3 regions of the Streptomyces sp. NPDC001137 genome follow, and region 1 is predicted to be linked to each of the others. Evidence: riboswitches for the same ligand, from Rfam matches in the RefSeq annotation. Region 1 holds a riboswitch; each other region holds the start of a gene.
What was found. A riboswitch is a leader RNA that binds a small molecule or an ion and turns the genes downstream of it on or off. The one in region 1 is predicted to bind cyclic di-AMP.
Positions count from the first base shown of each region.

Region 2: another riboswitch for cyclic di-AMP. It lies ahead of ABT254_RS14760 (M23 family metallopeptidase); the one in region 1 lies ahead of ABT254_RS42945 (M23 family metallopeptidase).
Region 3: another riboswitch for cyclic di-AMP. It lies ahead of ABT254_RS35180 (C40 family peptidase); the one in region 1 lies ahead of ABT254_RS42945 (M23 family metallopeptidase).

Region 1 covers NZ_JBEPBA010000037.1:44,332-50,458, forward strand. Annotated here, with positions in the region: gene ABT254_RS42930 (bifunctional acetate--CoA ligase family protein/GNAT family N-acetyltransferase) at 1-693, opposite strand, end outside; gene ABT254_RS42935 (HPr family phosphocarrier protein) at 902-1,183, shown strand; gene ABT254_RS42940 (GntR family transcriptional regulator) at 1,323-2,015, opposite strand; gene ABT254_RS42945 (M23 family metallopeptidase) at 2,204-2,968, opposite strand; cyclic di-AMP (ydaO/yuaA leader) riboswitch at 2,981-3,145, opposite strand; gene ABT254_RS42950 (M16 family metallopeptidase) at 3,349-4,737, opposite strand; gene ABT254_RS42955 (M16 family metallopeptidase) at 4,734-6,127, opposite strand, start outside.
Region 2 covers NZ_JBEPBA010000006.1:294,231-300,357, reverse strand. Annotated here, with positions in the region: gene ABT254_RS14770 (TetR/AcrR family transcriptional regulator) at 1-219, shown strand, start outside; gene ABT254_RS14765 (SGNH/GDSL hydrolase family protein) at 343-1,128, opposite strand; gene ABT254_RS14760 (M23 family metallopeptidase) at 1,382-2,281, opposite strand; cyclic di-AMP (ydaO/yuaA leader) riboswitch at 2,286-2,453, opposite strand; gene ABT254_RS14755 (alpha-galactosidase) at 2,761-4,830, opposite strand; gene ABT254_RS14750 (tyrosine-protein phosphatase) at 5,001-5,798, shown strand; gene ABT254_RS14745 (DUF6126 family protein) at 5,808-5,933, opposite strand; gene ABT254_RS14740 (helix-turn-helix domain-containing protein) at 5,930-6,127, opposite strand, start outside.
Region 3 covers NZ_JBEPBA010000023.1:103,396-109,522, reverse strand. Annotated here, with positions in the region: gene bioB (biotin synthase BioB) at 1-132, opposite strand, end outside; gene ABT254_RS35205 (8-amino-7-oxononanoate synthase) at 280-1,416, shown strand; gene ABT254_RS35200 (DUF397 domain-containing protein) at 1,488-1,715, opposite strand; gene ABT254_RS35195 (helix-turn-helix domain-containing protein) at 1,725-2,585, opposite strand; gene ABT254_RS35190 (ATP-binding protein) at 2,799-3,257, shown strand; partial or broken gene ABT254_RS35185 (LysR family transcriptional regulator) at 3,395-3,722, opposite strand; partial or broken gene ABT254_RS46595 (LysE family translocator) at 3,729-4,079, shown strand; gene ABT254_RS35180 (C40 family peptidase) at 4,190-4,663, opposite strand; cyclic di-AMP (ydaO/yuaA leader) riboswitch at 4,667-4,800, opposite strand; gene ABT254_RS35175 (hypothetical protein) at 5,216-5,524, opposite strand; gene ABT254_RS35170 (ATP-dependent Clp protease proteolytic subunit) at 5,532-6,127, opposite strand, start outside.

The DNA.
Region 1 (6,127 bases):
GATGCTGCGGCCCACACCCCCGGGGCTGCGGCCCGCGCCGACGACGGCGACGGAGCCGGGCACGAGCAGCCGTCGTACCGAGCGCGCCTCGGCGCGCTGCTCACGCGCGCGCTGGACGGCGAGGGAGCGGTCGGTGGGTTCGAGGTCGAACTCCAGGCGTACGACGCCGTCCTCGAAGCTGCGCTTCTGGGTGTACCCGGCGTCCGTGAACACCTTGATCATTTTGTTGTTGGCGGGCAGCACCTCGGCGGCGAAGCGGCGGATGCCGCGCTCCCGGGCGACCGCGCCGATGTGTTCGAGGAGGGCGGAGGCGACGCCGCGCCCCTGGTGGGCGTCCTGCACGAGGAAGGCGACCTCGGCCTCGTCGGCCGGAGCTGACGCGGGCATGCCGTCGGCACCAATGCGGTCATAGCGTACGGTGGCGATGAACTCGCCGCCGACCGTGGCCGCGAGTCCCACCCGGTCCACAAAGTCGTGGTGCGTGAAGCGGTGGACGTCCTTGGCGGACAGACGAGGGTAGGGCGCGAAGAAGCGGTAGTACTTCGACTCGTCCGAAACCTGCTCGTAGAAGCTGACCAGGCGCTCGGCGTCATCAACGGTGATGGGGCGGATGCGCGCGGTGCCGCCGTCGCGCAGCACCACGTCGGCCTCCCAGTGGGCGGGGTACTCGTGCCGGTCCGGCGAGGTCTGCATGGGCCCCAGAGTACGGCTCGCGTCCGACAACGGCGCGAGGCAGTCTGTGGAGAACACGGCAGTCCGTCGAGGAGAGAACAAGGACGCAAGTCGGGCCGAGGCCGCGGCCCGACCGCCCACCCCGGACGGGGCACAGGACCGCTCCGGAGACGCTTCACGTGTGGGAAACTGGTCTAGACAACCCTGAGACTCTGAAGGGCAGCATCACATGGCTGAGCGCCGCGTCAACGTCGGCTGGGCCGAGGGCCTTCACGCCCGCCCCGCTTCCATCTTCGTCCGGGCCGCCACGGCCGCAGGTATCCCGGTGACGATCGCCAAGGCCGACGGCAACCCCGTCAACGCGGCCTCCATGCTGGCCGTTCTCGGCCTGGGCGCCCAGGGCGGCGAGGAGATCGTCCTCGCCTCCGAGGCCGAGGGTGCCGACGTCGCCCTCGACCGGCTGGCGAAGCTGGTCTCCGAGGGTCTCGAGGAACTCCCCGAGACCGTCTGATCACGGCACCACAGAAGGGCTCGTCCGAATTGCCGGGCGAGCCCTTCGCATTTCCCGCGCCGAGGCGGCGCAATTTCCGGTCGCGGGCAGCAGAAATAATGCCCCGCGAATTGTTCTCTCTTTGTATACGGTGCCCGTGTTAATGCCGCAGGCCCGACATGTTTACGGGATGTTGCGAGTTCCTCACACCGTTCGCCCGCTCCGGGCCGCCGAACCGCAGCCGGTGCGCCGCGCTCGAGCGTTCGGTGTGCAGCGTCGTGACCGCCCGCGCGCGCTCGCTGTCGCCGCGGGCCACGGCGTCGACGATCGCGCCGTGCTCCGCCCAGGACTCCACGGGGTTGGCCGGTGCCTCCACGGCGTACATCCAGGCGATCTTGTGGCGCAGCTGGGTCAGCATCGAGGCCAGCGCGGGGCTGCCGGAGGCCTGGGCGAGCGTCTCGTGGAACCAGCCTCCCAGGGAGCGCAGATCCTCGCTGTTGCCCCTCCTGGCCCGCTCCTGGCCCAGTCTGACCAGGCCGCGCAGCACCTTGAGATGGGCGTCGGTGCGCCGCTGGGCGGCCCGGGAGGCGCCGAGCGGCTCCAGGAGCATGCGCATCTCCAGCAGGTCGGAGGCCTCCTGCTCGGTCGGTTCCGCGACGCACGCGCCCGCGTGCCGCCGGGTCACCACGAAGCCCTCGGCCTCCAGGGTGCGCAGGGCCTCGCGCACGGGGACGCGCGAGACGCCGTAGCGGCGCGCGAGGAGTTCCTCGGTGAGCCGGCTGCCACGCTCGTAGACACCGGCGACGATGTCGTCCCGGATCGCCGTGCACACCGAGTGCGCCGGAATACGCATGACCGACCTCCGACTTAATCCCCGTGAAACGTCGATGATTGACGTGTATCGGTGACTCTATTGCACGGAGCCGGAATTTCCGACGGCGGGCCGGAATCCATGGATATTTTTTGGACAGTGGGGCGGCAGAAACACCGAAAGCCCCGGCTCGGGAGCCGGGGCCTCGAGAGGGGTCTTGCGACCCGTCGTCAGACGTTCACACCGTGCGAGCGCAGGTAGGCGACGGGGTCGATGTCCGAGCCGTACTCGGGGGTCGTACGGGCCTCGAAGTGCAGATGCGGTCCGGTGGTGTTGCCGGTCGCGCCGGAGAGGCCTATCTGCTGGCCCGGGGTGACCGTCTGGCCCACCGAGACGCCGATGGACGACAGATGGCCGTACTGGGTGTACGTGCCGTCCTGCATCTTGATCACGATCTGGTTGCCGTAGGCGCCGCCCCAGCCCGTCTGGACGACGGTGCCGGAGCCCACCGCGTGGACGGTCGTGCCGCTCGCGGCGTGGAAGTCGATGCCGGTGTGGCTGCCGGAGGACCACAGGGAGCTGCTGGCCCGGTAGCCGGTGGAGACGTACGAGTTCGAGATCGGCGCCACGAAGGTGTTGAGGCGCTTGCGCTCGGCTTCGCGGGCGGCGCGCTCCTTGGCCTCGCGCTCCTGCTTGGCCTTGGCGGCGGCCTTCTGGCGTGCCGCCTCCTGGGCCGCCTTCTTGAGCGCGGCCTCCTCGGCGGCCTGCTTCTGGGCGTCGGCCTGGGCGTCGATCCTGTCGGCGATCGTGTCGCCGATGGTGATGACGGGGGTGAGGCCGGTCTGCTCGACGGAGGTGTCGGCGGCGAGCGCGGGGGCCGCCAGGGTGCCGATGACGCCGGTGGTGGCGAGGGCCGCGACCCCGGCGGCGCGGGTGGTGGTGCGGTGCATCCGTGTGGGGCGACGGTGCTTCCCGGTGGCGCGCGTGAACGCCATGTGGTGGCTGGTCCTTTCCTTCCCTCTCGCCTACCGGGTTAGCTGACGGGTTCGGAGCAGGAAGGTCTCCTACGGACCCCCTCGCTGCACGCGCGGGCGTCCGATTCACCCCAGGGACTGCGGTGGGTCCCCGGCTCCCCTGGCTCGCGCCGTACGGGGACTCGGCGATGGCTGTCCGGTGCCGCGGGTGCGGCGCGGTGCCTGACGGACAGCCCGGACGACGCTAAGCGGGAGCACTTTCAATCCCCAAACGGATCACGCCTTTTGTAGCGCATGCCACAGGGCAGACAGGCAACCTCTCCCTCAATCCGGACATTAGGGAGCCCTGGTGACGCATCCGTCACCAGGGCCCCTACGCGCGCGTGCCGCTGAGGCAGCCTCTACTCGGCTGTCACGACGGTGACTTCGCCGATCCCGAGGGCCTCGACGGGCTCCTTGATCTGGGCCGCGTCACCGACGAGAACCGTCACCAGACGGTCCACCGGGAAGGCGTTCACGGCCGCCGCGGTGGCCTCCACGGTGCCGGTCGCGGCGAGCTGCTGGTACAGCGTCGCCTGGTAGTCGTCGGGCAGGTGCTGCTCGACCTGGTCGGCCAGCGTGCTGGCCACGGCCGCCGCGGTCTCGTACTTCAGCGGAGCCACACCGACGAGGTTCTGTACGGCGACGTCGCGCTCGGCGTCGGTGAGGCCGCCCTCGGCGAGCGTGCGCAGCACCGTCCACAGGTCCTGGAGCGCCGGGCCGGTGTTCGGGGTGTCGACGGAGCCGCTGATGGCGAGCATCGCGGCACCGGAGCCGTCCGGGGCGGACCTGAGGACCTGGCCGAACGCGCGCACACCGTAGGTGTAGCCCTTCTCCTCGCGCAGGACGCGGTCCAGACGGGAGGTGAGGGTGCCGCCGAGGCAGTACGTGCCGAGCACCTGGGCGGGCCACACGCGGTCGTGCCGGTCGGCGCCGACGCGGCCGATGAGCAACTGCGTCTGGACGGCGCCCGGACGGTCGACGATGATCACGCGCCCGGTGTCGTCGGCGGTCACCGGCGGCACAGGGCGGGGTTCGGCCTTGCTGCCCGTCCAGACGCCCAGGGTGTCGCCTAGCAGGGCGTCCAGGTCGATGCCGGTGAGGTCGCCGACCACGACGACGGTGGCGGTCGCGGGCCGGACATGGCGGTCGTAGAAGGCGCGTACGGCCGCCGCGTCGATCTTCTCGACCGTCTCCTCGGTGCCCTGGCGCGGGCGCGACATGCGCGAGGTCGCCGGGAACAGCTCCTTGGAGAGCTCCTTGGCGGCACGGCGCGAGGGGTTGGCCAGCTCGTGCGGGATCTCGTCCAGGCGGTTGCGGACCAGCCGCTCGACCTCGCTGTCGGCGAACGCGGGCGCCCTGAGGGCGTCGGCGAGCAGACCGAGCGCCTTCGCGAGACGGGAGGCCGGGACCTCCAGGCTCAGTCGTACGCCCGGGTGGTCGGCGTGCGAGTCGAGGGTGGCTCCGCAGCGCTCCAGCTCGGCGGCGAACTCCTCGGCCGAGTGCTTGTCGGTGCCCTCGGAGAAGGCCCGCGCCATGATCGTGGCGACGCCTTCGAAACCGGCCGGCTCGGCCTCCAGGGGCGCATCGAGGAGCACCTCGACGGCGACGACCTGCTGGCCGGGGCGGTGGCAGCGCAGGACGGTCAGGCCGTTGTCCAGCGCGCCGCGCTCGGGGGACGGGAACGCCCACGGCTTGGCCTCGCCCGCCCGGGGCTGCGGGTGGAACTGCATCGTGGCGAGCTCGGTCACTTGGCCGCCTCCTCGTTCTGGTCGGTGGCTTCCACCGTGGCTTCGGACTCGGGGTCTTCGGGGAAGTCCTCGTCCTGGGTGTGCTCCGCGGACTCGGGCGAGAGCGGCTCGTAGACGAGCACGGCGCGGTTGTCGGGCCGCAGGCGGGCCTTGGCGACCTCCTGGACCTCCTTGGCCGTCACCTCCAGGACGCGCTGGACGGCGGTGAGGGCGAGCTGCGGGTCGCCGAACAGGACGGCGAACCGGCACAGTTCGTCGGCGCGGCCCGCGACCGTGCCGAGCCGGTCCAGCCACTCGCGCTCCAGCTGGGCCTGGGCGCGCTCCATCTCCTCGGCCGTGGGGCCCTCGGCGGCGAACCGGGCGAGTTCCTCGTCGATGGCGGCCTCGATGACCGGCACCTCGACGTCACCGGAGGTCTTCACGTCCAGCCAGCCCAGGGAGGGCGCTCCGGCCAGCCGCAGCAGACCGAATCCGGCCGCGACGGCCGTACGGTCGCGCCGTACCAGCCGGTTGTAGAGGCGGGAGGACTCGCCGCCGCCGAGGACGGTGAGCGCCAGGTCGGCGGCGTCCGCCTCGCGCGTGCCGTCCTGCGGCAGCCGGTAGGCCGCCATCAGGGCGCGCGCCGGGACCTCCTCCTCGATGACCTCGCGCAGCTCCTCACCGATGATCTCGGGCAGCGAGCCGTCGCGGGGCTCCGGCTTCCCGTCGTGCGGGGCGATGGACCCGAAGTACTTCTCGACCCAGGCGAGCGTCTGCTCCGGGTCGATGTCGCCGACGATCGACAGGACGGCGTTGTTGGGCGCGTAGTACGTGCGGAAGAACGCGCGCGCGTCCTCCAGGGTCGCCGCGTCCAGGTCGGCCATCGAGCCGATCGGCGTGTGGTGGTAGGGGTGGCCCTCCGGGTAGGCGAGGGCGGTCAGCCTCTCGAAGGCCGTGCCGTACGGCACGTTGTCGTAGCGCTGCCTGCGCTCGTTCTTGACGACGTCCCGCTGGTTCTCCATGGACTCGTCGTCGAGGGCGGCGAGCAGGGAACCCATCCGGTCGGCCTCCAGCCAGAGGGCGAGCTCCAACTGGTGGGCGGGCATGGTCTCGAAGTAGTTGGTGCGCTCGAAGCTGGTGGTGCCGTTCAGCGAGCCGCCGGCGCCCTGCACCAGCTCGAAGTGGCCGTTGCCCTTGACCTGTCCGGAGCCCTGGAACATCAGGTGCTCGAAAAGGTGAGCCAGGCCGGTACGTCCCTTGACTTCGTGACGCGAGCCGACGTCGTACCAGAGGCACACCGCCGCGACCGGGGTCAGGTGATCCTCCGAGAGCACCACGCGCAGGCCGTTGGCCAGGCGGTGCTCGGTCGCTGTCAGGCCCCCGGTGCCTGCCTGGTCTGTGGCCGTGTGAC
Region 2 (6,127 bases), on a different contig from region 1:
GCCGAGGTCATCGCGGAGGGCGTGGCCGCGGGCGAGTTCGACTGCCCGGACCCGCACGGCGCGGCTCTGCGGCTGACCGCCCTGCTGGACGGGCTCGCCGTACAGCTGACCTCGTACGCCGGTGCGGTGTCGCGGGCACGGGCCCAGGAGTGGGTGGACGAGGCGCTGGCCCGGGAACTGGGGCTGGAGCGGGCGATGTCGACGGCTTCGGAGCACTGAGCCCCGCACTCGGCGGGGGCTCAGTGCCACCGGGCCGCTTCACCGCCCGTCGCGGCGAGGGCCGTTCTCCAGCCATCCGAAGCACCCCGCCCAGTACGGTTTTCAGGCGACTCCTGGCAGCCCTCAGGCCACCGAAGCGATCCGCATCTTGATGTCGTCCGGCGACAGCGCACCCTTCGCCGTGACGTGGTCCCCGGACGACTCGCCGCGCAGCCGGCGGCCGATCCACGGCACCAGGTACTCACGCGCCCAGTGCACGTCGTCCCGTCGCACCTCGAGGGTGCCGCGCGGCGGGAGCGGCGGCCAGGGCTGGTCCGGGTCGGCCGGCACCTCGAGACCGAGGACCTGCCCGGCGCGCAACGCCACACGCGTGTGCCCCTCGGGTGAGAGGTGAAGGCGGTCGCCGTCCCACGCCCTGCGGTCCTGGACGGTCTTCAGGGACCACAGGTCGAGCACGGGACAGCCGTACCGGTCGGCGATGGCCCGGACATGACCGTTGTAGGTGGCGATCTTGCCGCGCAGGTGCTTGAGCACGGGGACGCCACGGGTGTCGAAGCCGGTGGTCACCATGACGGTGCCGGCGACTTCGGTGAGCTTGGCCACCGCCCGCTCGAAACGCTCGGCGACCTCGTCGGGGTCGGTGCCGGGACGGATGATGTCGTTGCCGCCCGCACAGAACGAGACCAGGTCCGGCGCCAGTTCGACGGCCTGCGGTACCTGGTCCTCCACGATCTGGTCGAGCAGTTTGCCGCGTACGGCGAGGTTGGTGTAACTGAAGTCGCCCTCGGGTCGCCGGTCCGCGAGAAGTACCGCGAACCGGTCGGCCCAGCCGACGAACGCCCCGTCGGGGCCGGGATCGCCGACGCCCTCGGTGAAGCTGTCCCCCACCGCAACGTACGACCCGATCACTGATCTGCTGTCACTCTTCGAATCGTCTGCCACACCGACCATGATTCACCTTCGAATGTGACCTACGCGACCGTAGGAAAGGGTTGACGCGCGGTGAGATAAGCCACTTCTAAAGTGTTCACCAAGCCCGGAATAACCTTCCTACCAGGGCTGTTGAGGCGTCAGCGATGTTGTGCGGCGACACCGAAGGCCGGACCCGGGGATCGAGGTCCGGCCTTCGGCAGCTGTGTCAGGCAGTTGACTGCGGGGGATGTCAGCCGACGCCGACGCCCTTCGAGCGGAGGTAGGCGACCGGGTCCACGTCGGAGCCGTAGTCGGGCGTGGTCCGGATCTCGAAGTGCAGGTGCGGGCCGGTCACATTGCCGGTCGCGCCGGACAGGCCGAGCTGCTGGCCCTCGGTCACGGACTGGCCGGCCGAGACGGAGATCTGGGACATGTGGCCGTACTGGGCGTAGTAGCCGTCGGCGAGCCTGACGACGACCTGGTTGCCGTAGGCACCGCCCCAGCCCGCGGAGACGACCGTGCCCGCGCCCACGGACTTGATGGAGGTGCCGGTCGGGACGACGAAGTCGACGCCGGTGTGGTAGCCGCTGGACCACATGCTGCCGGCCACGTGGTAGCCGGTGCCGATGGTGCCGCCGATCACCGGGAGGGTGAAGCCGGTGGGGGCGGACTGGGAGGCCTTGGTGGCGGTCGCCCTGCCGGCGGAGGAGGACGTCTTCGAGGCGGACGAGGAGGACGACTTGGCGGTGTCCGTCGCGGCCTTCCGGCCGATCGTCAGCTTCAGGCCCGGGTGGATCAGCGACGGGTCGTCGCCGACGGCCCTGCGGTTGTCCGAGTAGAGCCTGTGCCAGCCGCCGGCGACATGCTGCTCGTCGGCGATCTTCGAGAGGTAGTCGCCGGCCCGTACCGAATAGGTCCGCACACCCGCATTGCCGCCGGCACTCTTCCGGGCCGCCTTCTTCTCGGCGACCGGAAGGGACTGGACGGCCTTTTCGGAAACCGCCCGGGGAGGGGACTGAGTGGTGGCGGCATGGGCGCCGGTGGCCCCCATGAGCGGGAGAGCGAGTGCGGCGCCACCGGTTCCGGCGACGGCGATGGAACGGGTGAAGCGCTGGGGCTTCGGGCGACGGTGCTTACCCTTCGCGGGCATGACGAATTCCTCTCCGGCGCCTGCGAGGTGAGCTGTCGGGTTCGGGCTGGAGATGCCCGGCCGCGCATGCGACGCGGCTTTACCCCTAGCCGTTCCGGAGACCGGAACAGGCAGTTGTACCTGTGGGTCCCCCGCTCCTGCCGTTCACGGGTGAGTTTTGCGGGTACCGGGCGGCGGCAGGATTGGGCGTCCGTCCGGATTGGTGGCGAACGTAAGCGACCAAGACGCAGAGGAACAAGTGCCGGTTCCCCGTGAATGCGTTTTTATTGATCCCTTGAGAGAAAACGCCGTGACCCTGCGTGAATTCCGGGGTGATCGTCTCCGTCAAACAGCCTTGTTGAGCATATGAATTACGTGGACATGACGCGCCACGCACCGTCACGGATATGACGCTCCTCACGTGCCCCTGCTCCAGGTTCCCCTATTCGGGAGCGAGTTGGAATGAAGAGGCAGAAGGAGCGCCAAACCGGACAGAAGGCTCAGATGCGCCGCAGACGGAAAACTGCCGCATCGAGGTCGCCACGCAATCCCGTCCTCAGACCGTGATGCAGCAATACGGCACCGCTATGGATTTCGCCCGTTTCGGGGCATTCATACCAGGCTGTCGGGTCGAGGCCCCGCAGTCGCAGCGCCGGTACGGGCTCGCCGTGGCTCTGCGCCTGGAGCCAGGCGAGGACGACCGCCTCGTCCCCGCGCATGTACTGCACCGCACTCAGCCCGCCGCGCGGGGGCCGCAGCCGGTAGAGGTCGCCGTGCTGCACCAGCGGCCGGATCTCCTTGTAGAGCGCCACCCACTCGCCGGCCTCGGCGAGCTCCTCCTCGGTCCACCGGGTGAGGTCCCCGCCGACCCCGAGCACGCCGGCCATGGAGCTCACGAACCGGAAGCGCAGCGAGCTGACCCGGCCGTTGAGCTGGGTGTTCGGGCTGTCGGTGACCCAGGCGGCCATCACCCGCGCGGGGTGGATCTGGCTGAAGCCGTGCTGGATGGCGAGCCGGTCGAGCGGATCGGTGTTGTCGGAGGTCCACACCTGGTCCGTACGGCTCATGATCCCGAGGTCGATCCGTCCGCCGCCGCCCGAGCAGGACTCGAAGGCCACACCGGGGTGGGCCGCCCGCAGCCGGCCCAACAGGGCGTAAAGGCCCCGGACATGATCGACCCAGAGGCGCTGCGGGTAGGACTCGCCGGGCCAGCCCGCGTCGGTGAAGCAGCGGTTGAAGTCCCACTTCACATAGTCGATGGGGGCGCTGGAGAGGAGCGCGTCGAGCTGCTCCCAGAGGTATTCCCGCACGTCCTCCCGGGCCAGGTTCAGCACGAGCTGGTTGCGGAATTCCGTCCGCTTCCGACCCGGCTGGAACTGCACCCAGTCGGGGTGCGCGCGGTAGAGGTCGCTGTCCGGGTTGACCATCTCGGGCTCGACCCAGATGCCGAACTGCATGCCGAGGGCGTGCACATAGTCCGCGAGAGGCTTGAGGCCCTTCGGGAAGCGGTCCCGGTTGACCGTCCAGTCGCCGAGTCCCGCGCGGTCGCTGGTGCGCTTGCCGAACCAGCCGTCGTCGACCACGAACAGCTCGACGCCGATCGCCGCGGCCCGCCGCGCGAGGGCACCCTGCTGCTCCTCGGAGATGTCGAACTCGGTGGCCTCCCAGGAGTTGAACAGCACCGGCCGGTCCTGGTCGGCGTCCGGGATGACGTACGCACGCTGGTAGGCGTGCCAGGCGCGGCTCGCGCCGCCGAAGCCGCCGTCGCTCCACAGACCGGCGAAGACGGGGGTGGTGTACGACTCCCCCGGCTCCAGCCGCAGCAGCCCGGAGTCGTCGTAACCGACGCCGCCGGTGATCTGCACGCGCGCGTCCGGAAGTTGCGCCACCGCGATCCGCCAGGAACCCGACCAGCCCAGAGCGCAGCCGTAGACCTCGCCGTACTCCTCGGTGGCGTCGGTGTCGAGGGCGACCCAGGGCAGGTGCTGGTGGCCGGTGTGGCCGCGGCGGCTGCCGATGACCTTCTCACCGTAGGTGAGAGGCGAGGCGGTCAGCCGGGACTCGGCGGCCCAGCGGCCGTGCAGCTGGGACAGCCGCCACTCCTCGCGCTCGGGCAGTGTCCAGGTCGCGGAGTCGGCCCGCAGCAGCTCCAGGGCGGGTCCCTCGTTGTCGAGGGTCACCCAGCGTTCCACGACGTCGTGCCGCATCCGGTAGTGCAGCGTGATAGCGAGCCCACCGTCCCGGAAGCCCAGCCGGAGGTGGTCGCCCTCCGCCTCGTACCTCTCGAAGCGCCACTCGGTGCCGCGCCGCTCGTCGGTGCGCACGGACAGGGCGGGCCGCACGAAGCGGGGGCCGCCCTCCACCGGGTACTCCTCGCGTCCGTCGAGCGGGGACTCGAAGGGCCGGTAGTCGGGCAGCGGGCGGACGGCGAGTGCCTCGGCGTCGGCGAGCGCGATCCGGGGGCCCCAGTGCAGGTGCAGCAGCTCGTCGTCCTCGGTGAGATGGACGGCGTAACTGCTGGCCGGCCCCGAGAGGAGCCACGTACGGCCGTTGTCTGCGATCTCCAGCATCAAGCCCTCACACATCCGAACAGGTGCGACCAATCCGCAACATCATCAAGCCACGTGAGGCCTGGTCGCAACGCCTGTGGACAACTCATTGCCCCAGGAATCCATGTCGTATCGTCGGGAGGGTGCCCGACGACGAGCCGCGCCGGCCGGGCGGACTGGGAGGAGCCCACGTGACGCAGCAGGTCCCGTCGACCGAACCCGAGCTGGCGGGGGTCCGCAACTTCCGTGACGTGGGCGGACTTCCGACGGTGGACGGACGGCGGGTGCGCCACGGGATGCTGTTCCGCAGCGGCCACCTCGCGCACGCGACCGAGGGGGACGCCGAGTTCCTGTCCGCCCTGGGGCTGCACACGATCTTCGACTTCCGCAACGCCGCGGATCAGAAGCTGGAGGGCCCGGACGTCGAGCTGCCGGGCGTGCGCAATGTGAACCTCCCCCTGACGGACCCGGCGGACGGCGCCGGGTTCTGGAAGATGGTCAGGGAGGGCGAGATCGAGCAGCTGCGCGAGCTCCTCGGCGACGGCAAGGCGGCGAACCGCATGATCGTCTCCTACCGCAGGATCATCAAGGAGCGCACCACCGAGCACGCGCACGTGCTGCGCTCGCTCGCCGACGACAGTGTGCCCGCCCTGATGCACTGCGCGGCGGGCAAGGACCGTGCGGGCCTGTCCATAGCGGTGACCCTGCTCGCGCTGGGCGTCGAGCGCGAGGCGATCGTCGCGGACTACCTGGAGTCGAACGCCAAGCACCGCCGCTACAAGGTGCACCGCAGCAGCCGCTCGGCCGCGGCCTACTCCCCCGAGGTGATGGAGTTGCTCAGCCCCCTGTTCGAGGCGCGTGCCGAGTATCTGGCGGCGGCCTTCGAGACGATCGAGGGGACGTGGGGCGACGTCGACACCTACCTGGAGCAGGGCCTCGGGCTCACCCCGGAACTCCGCGAGCGGCTGCGCGAGCGGCTGCTGGACTGAGCCCGGCCGCTATTTCGCTCCCACCTCGAACAGCAGGTAGACGAAGGCCGCGAAGAGGTGCCCGACGGCGATGTAGATGATCAGACGCACCCATAGGGCGCGGGGGAACTTCTCCTCCATGTTGCTGTTGCTCATGGCATCTCTCCGGTGATCGGGCCCAGGCACAGGGTGGCCGTGGGGCTCTGCAGCAGGGTGTGGACGAACAGGAGCTCCACGCCGTCGGGATCCTGGGCGGCGATGCGGTGGGGGGTCAGCGAGTCGAAGTGCGCGCTGTCGCCGGGGGCGAGCCGGTGCGTGGTGTCCCCGAGGCGCAGCCGCAGCCGTCCCTT
Region 3 (6,127 bases), on a different contig from region 1:
GCGCACCTTTCCGGCCGCGGCCACCACATCGAGCACGTCGTCGTCGGAAGTGGCGAGGACGGCCAGAGCTTCCTCGCGGGTCGGCAGCTCGCGCCGAAGCCCCTTGTCCACCAGCGTGTTCAGCAGGTCCATGAGAGCCGATCCTGTCCTACGGAAGCGCTCCCGGCCAAGGAGAGATTGAACAAGAGGGACACTTCGTCGTGTGTGTATTGCCACACCATGGGGTGCGGCCCGTCCGGCTAGTGTCTGTCCACTGCCTACAAAAGCCCCGGAGGAGCCATGGCGTTCGGCTGGATCGACGAACAGGCGCGGCTGCGCCGCCGCGCCGGACTCGTACGGACCCTGCGCCCGCGCCCGGCCGACTCCCCGCTGCTGGACCTCGCGAGCAACGACTACCTGGGCCTGACCCACCATCCGGCCATTGCCGAGGGTGCGGCGGAGGCCGCGCGGACCTGGGGCGGCGGCTCGACCGGTTCGCGACTGGTCACCGGTACGACGCAGCTCCACACCGAGCTGGAGCACGAGCTCGCCGACTTCTGCGGTTTCGAGGCGGCTCTCGTCTTCTCCTCCGGCTACGCGGCCAACCTCGCCGCGGTCACCGCGCTGGCCCCGCACGGCTCGCTGATCGTCTCCGACGCGGGCAACCACGCCTCCCTCATCGACGGCTGCCGGCTGGCCCGGGGCACCACCCAGGTCGTCGGGCACGCCGACCCGGAGGCGGTGCGCAAGGCGCTCCAGACCCACGAGGACGGCGCGGCCACCGCGGTGGTCGTCTCCGACACGGTCTTCTCGGTCGACGGCGACGCCGCCCCGCTGGCCGAGCTGGCCGCCGCCTGCCGGGAGCGCGGCGCGGGACTGCTGGTCGACGACGCGCACGGCCTAGGCGTCCTCGGTGACGGCGGCCGCGGCGCCCCGCACGCGGCGGGCCTGGCGGGCGCCGACGACGTGGTCGTGACCGCCACGCTGTCCAAGTCGCTCGGCAGCCAGGGCGGAGTCGTCCTCGGCCCCGCCCGGGTCATCGACCACCTCGTCAACGCGGCCCGCACCTTCATCTTCGACACGGGCCTCGCGCCCGCCGCGGCGGGCGCGGCTCTGGCGGCACTGCGACTGCTGCGCCGCGAACCGGAGCGTGCGGCACGCGCGCGTGCCGTCGCCGGCGAACTGCACGCACGCCTGACCGCCGCGGGTCACGAGGCGGTACGACCGGACGCCGCGGTGGTCTCCGTGCGCGCTCCGTCCCCGGAGGGGGCCGTGCAATGGGCCGCCGACTGCCGTACGGCAGGGCTCGCCGTGGGCTGCTTCCGTCCTCCTTCCGTGCCCGACGGCATCTCAAGGCTGAGGCTGACCGCCCGCGCGGACCTCTCCGAGGCGCAGATCGAACGCGCTGTACGTGTGATCGGCGAGACGCGACCATGAGTCGGCGTGACACGGCCGTGTGCCGCACGATGCGGAACTGATCGGAACTGGCCAGGGCCGATCGGGACTGATCAGGACTTGTATGCGGCCGTGAAGTCCGTCCAGCTCTCGGGGGAGAGGAGCAGGGCGGGCCCGGCCGGGTCCTTGGAGTCGCGCACGGCGAGCAGTCCGGCCCACGGGCCGGAGTGCGGCCGTGCCGTCTCCACGCAGTTGTTCGCACCCGTGCTGTAGCTGCTGCGCAGCCACCGCACGCCGTGCAGATCGGTACTGGAGGGTACGTTCCGAGGCAGTGCTGACATGGTGCCTCCTTACGCGCCGTCACCTATCCCGGCGATGTAATCCAACGAGTCCTCGGGCGAAAGGGCGTGGCTCTGAAGGGCGTTGAAGGCCTCGGTATAGGCCCGGAGGTCTTCTTTCCGTTCGAGGTAGAGGCTACTCGTCAAGTGGTCGAGAACAACCACGTCCAGATCGGAAGTGCTCGAAAATGAGAAGATTACGAAAGGTCCGGTGACGCCGACATGCGCTCCGGCAGCGAACGGCAGTACCTGAAGCCGCACTTGAGGTAGACGCGCCGCCTCCAGGAGCCGTTCGAGCTGCTGGTCCATGACCTCGGGGCCGCCGATCTCCCGGCGCAGCACCGCCTCGTCCAGTACCGCGCTCAGCTCCAGCGGCGGATCCGAACGCAGTACGTCCTGCCTGGCCAGCCGTACCTCGACCAGGGCGTCGAGCCGTTCGTCGTCCAGTCCGCCGACGGCTGCCCGGGTCACCGCGCGCGCATACGCGGGCGTCTGCAGAAGGCCGGGCACCACGGACGTCTCCAGCGTGCTCATCGAGCTCGCCTGGGACTCCAGACTGATGAAATCGCGGTAGGTCGGGGGCAGTACCCCGCGATAGGCGTGCCACCAGTGATGCCGGCCGCCTCCTTCGTCGGATCCTGCCAACACCAGCAGCAATTCACGGAGTTGGGCGTCCGCCACGGCGTAGGCGTCCAGGAGTAACCGCACATCGGCCGGTTTCACCCCGCTGGCGCCGGTCTCGATCCGGCTCACCTTCGACTGGTGCCAGCCCACGAGCCGGGCGGCCTCACCACTGGTGAGCCCCGCGCTCGTGCGTAACGCACGCAGTTCGGCGCCCAGTTTCCGGCGGCGCACCGCGGGACCGTGTTGCATGCGCTTCTCCTTACTCCTTCCGTGCCACCCAAATACGGTCTCTCGTCGCAGAGTTCACCGCTTTGGGGGACAGATATATGCATATCTTGGTGGATCGCCACCCGTGACGGGCGCGGTAATGGCAGTCTGGCGACGAAGCACCAGTCCGGGACCGTACTCGAACCATCCGCTCCGTGTCGGACTCCGGTCCCGTGGGAAAGGGACGACCGCGCCATGGCAGACCATTTGGAAGCATCCGTCACTCTGCCGAGCGATCCCGCCTCGGTCTCCGCGGCCCGCGGCTTCGTGGTCACCACGCTGGCCGAGTGGGGACTGCCGGCGGACACGGAGGCCGCCGAGACCATCCGCCTCATCGTCTCCGAACTCGCCACCAACTCGGTACAGCACACCTTCGGTCAGTCGCCCACCTTCACGGTGGACATCGAACTCCACCGGGACGAGCAGCTCCGCATCGGTGTCACCGACAGTCACCCCCGCTTCCCCAAGCGGCTGCCCGCCGCCGTGCAGCAGGACAACGGCCGCGGCATGGTGATCATCCGCTGGCTCGCTGCCGAATGCGGTGGCCGACTGCATGTCCGCCCCACCCGCGAGGGCGGCAAGACGGTCACCATCGAACTCCCGTGGACGGTACCGGCCCAGCCCGTGACGGCGGCGGGGCAGCAGGAGCCGTAGTCGCTCAACCGAGCCGCGCCCGGCTGAACGCCCCGCGCACAGCGCCCGGAAGGCGTCCGCGGCCGGTGCCACCTCGTCGGGGCGGTGGGCGACCGAGACCGTACGGCGCAACTCGCCCCCTTCCAGCAGGTGCATCCCTCCACGTCGGGATGTGCCCGGCGGAACGCGCTGAGCACCGGCGGCAGCAGCTGGATCCCCGCCGTCAGGAACGTCCCCAGCAGGCGCGTGCCGCCCGAGAGCCCGGTCAGCTGCGCCAGTTCGTGCCGCGCCCGCTCCCATTCGTCCAGCACCCGGCGCCCGGGCAACGAGCAGCTCTCCCGCACCCGTCAGGCGCGCCCTGCGGTGATGCCGCACGAGCAGCGCTGTGCCGGCCTCCCGCTCCAGCTTCGCCGGCTGCTGGGAGGGCGCGGGCGCCGTACAGCCGAGTCGCTCGGCGGCGCGGGTGATCGAGCCCGCCTCCGCCACGGCACCCTCGTCTCCCGCCGGGCCGGTGTCGCCTGCGCACTCGGTGTCGGGGGCGGGCCGCTTCTGCAGACGGCGCTTGCGGTGGCCGGCGTCGCCGCGGTCCTGGCCGCCGTTCCGGCGCTCTTCCGGGCACTTCGGCTGCTCGGCGGCGGCTACGGTGCTGTACGTGGGCCTGAGGACGCTGCGGGGGCTGCGCCGGTCCCGTACGGGGAGCGTCGAGGTGCCGGTGTCCGCCGCGCGTAGGGGTTCATGACCAATGCCCCGAACCCCAAGGCGCCGATCACCTTCCTGAGTCTGCTGCCGCGGTTCGTGCCCGCGGGCGGTGCGGCGCTGCCCCGGACGCTGCTGCTTGCTGCCGGCGGCTCTGGGGGCGGTGCTTCTCCTCGAAGCGCCGCCGGGCCTTTGATGTCGCGTCATGCCCCGCGGGGGCGACGGCACGTCAGGTTGCCGTCGCCCCCGCGGGAGAGTCAGCTGACCCGGCCGTACCAGACGCTGGAGGTCCAGATCTTCTGCAGCTTCACGACGTCCCCGGACTTCGGGGCGTGCCAGATCTTCCCCTTCCCGGCGTAGATGCCCACGTGGTAGACGTTGGAGCCCGAGTGGAAGAACACAAGGTCTCCGGCCTTCCGGCTCTTCGCGGAGATGTGCCGGGTCTTGTTGTATTGCTGGGCCGCCGTACGGGGCAGTTTCTTGCCCGCCTTCTTGAACGAGTACAGCGTGAGCCCTGAGCAGTCGAACCGGCGTGGTCCGCTGGCGCCCCACTTGTACGGGGAACCCTTTTTGGAAGCCGCGATCTGAAGTGCCTTCGTCGCCATGGTGGCTGCCGAGGCGTCGGAGGCGACGCCCGGGACCACGATGGAGCCGCCCACTGCGGCGATGGTGAGGGCCGAGGCCGTACCGGCCCGGACCATCAGCGACGGGACACGATTGAGCGCAGTCATGCGCAACCCTTCGTCAGCCGCCTGTGAAGGATGACCTGTCGGATTCGGGCTGGCGAAGTTGCCCGGCCGCTGACGCGGCTTCACCCCAAGGGCTGCTCGACCCGGTCATGGCGTGACCGTTCCGGCGACCCGTCTTGCTTGGGTCCTCCACTCCTGCCGATCCACTCCTGTCGACCGGTCATCCGGGCGGCGGCAGGACTCGGCGTCCGCCCGGATCGCCCCGCCGCTGCGGCGGGGGCTTGTCGTCAGACAGGGATCTTCACCCATACAAGTCCGAAAATCCCAATGGAACCGGGAGTTTGTGTCGTTACTCACCACTCACCCGTTCGGGTGGACACCCCTGCGTTCGAGGGGGCGTTGAGGCCCCCGAGGAGGCCCGGACCAGCACCGGAGCACCAGATTCCGGCCTTGCGGCAGGCGCGTTGCGCAACCCTGACGGTCGCGAAAAAGGAGCCGCGACTACGCCGAATGGGGGTACCTCGTTTGGTCCGTTTGACCTCCGGTCCGGACGCTTCGCCGACAAGCGGAAGGCCCGGACCGGTCATACGTGCGTCAACTGTGGGGCGGTGGCGGCACCGTGACCCGGGCGGTGCGCCGCTCCCCGTCGAGCACCCGCAGGGCGCGCCCCAGCGTCGGGGCGTGCAGTTCGGTCTCGCCCCGCTGGTGCATCAGCGCCAGGGCGTCGCGCAGCTGGGCCGCCTTGCTCACCAGCGCCTGCGCGGCCCGCAGCCCGCGATACGTGTCGCCGTGCTGCGCGGGGTTGATGCGGCCGAGCAGGTCGACCACGTCGAGGTAACGGTCGATCAACTCACCCTCGGCGTGCGTGAGGGCGGGCAACGGCGGGAGTTCGGGTGGGAGCACCGGCCGCTCACCGCCCGGTGGGCGGGGCGAGGGTGGACTTGCGGCTGGGGATGATCCGGTCCACCAGGCCGTATTCCACGGCTTCCTGGGCGTTCAGGATCTTGTCCCGCTCGATGTCCGCGGCGACTTGCTCCGGGCTGCGTCCCGTGTGCCGTACGAGCATCTCCTCCAGCCGGGCCCGCATCCGGCCCAACTCCTCGGCCTGGATGGCCAGATCGCTGGTCTGTCCCTCGATGGGTTCGGCCAGGAGCGGCTGATGGATCACCACGCGTGCCCCCGGCAGCGCGAACCGCTTGCCCGGCGTGCCCGCCCCCAGCAGCACCGCGGCGGACGAGCCGGCCTGCCCGAGGCAGATCGTCTCCACGTCGCAGCCGACGTACTGCATCGTGTCGTAGATCGCCGACGTGGCGGTGAACGAGCCGCCGGGGGAGTTGATGTAGAGCGAGATGTCCCGGTCCGGGGCCTGGTACTCGAGGTGCATGAACTGGGCCATCACATCGTTCGCCGAGGTGTCGTCGATCGGCGTCCCGAGAAAGACGATCCGCTCCTCCAGGAGCTTGGAGTACGGATCCATCGTCTTGGTGCCGGAGCTCGTGCGCTCGG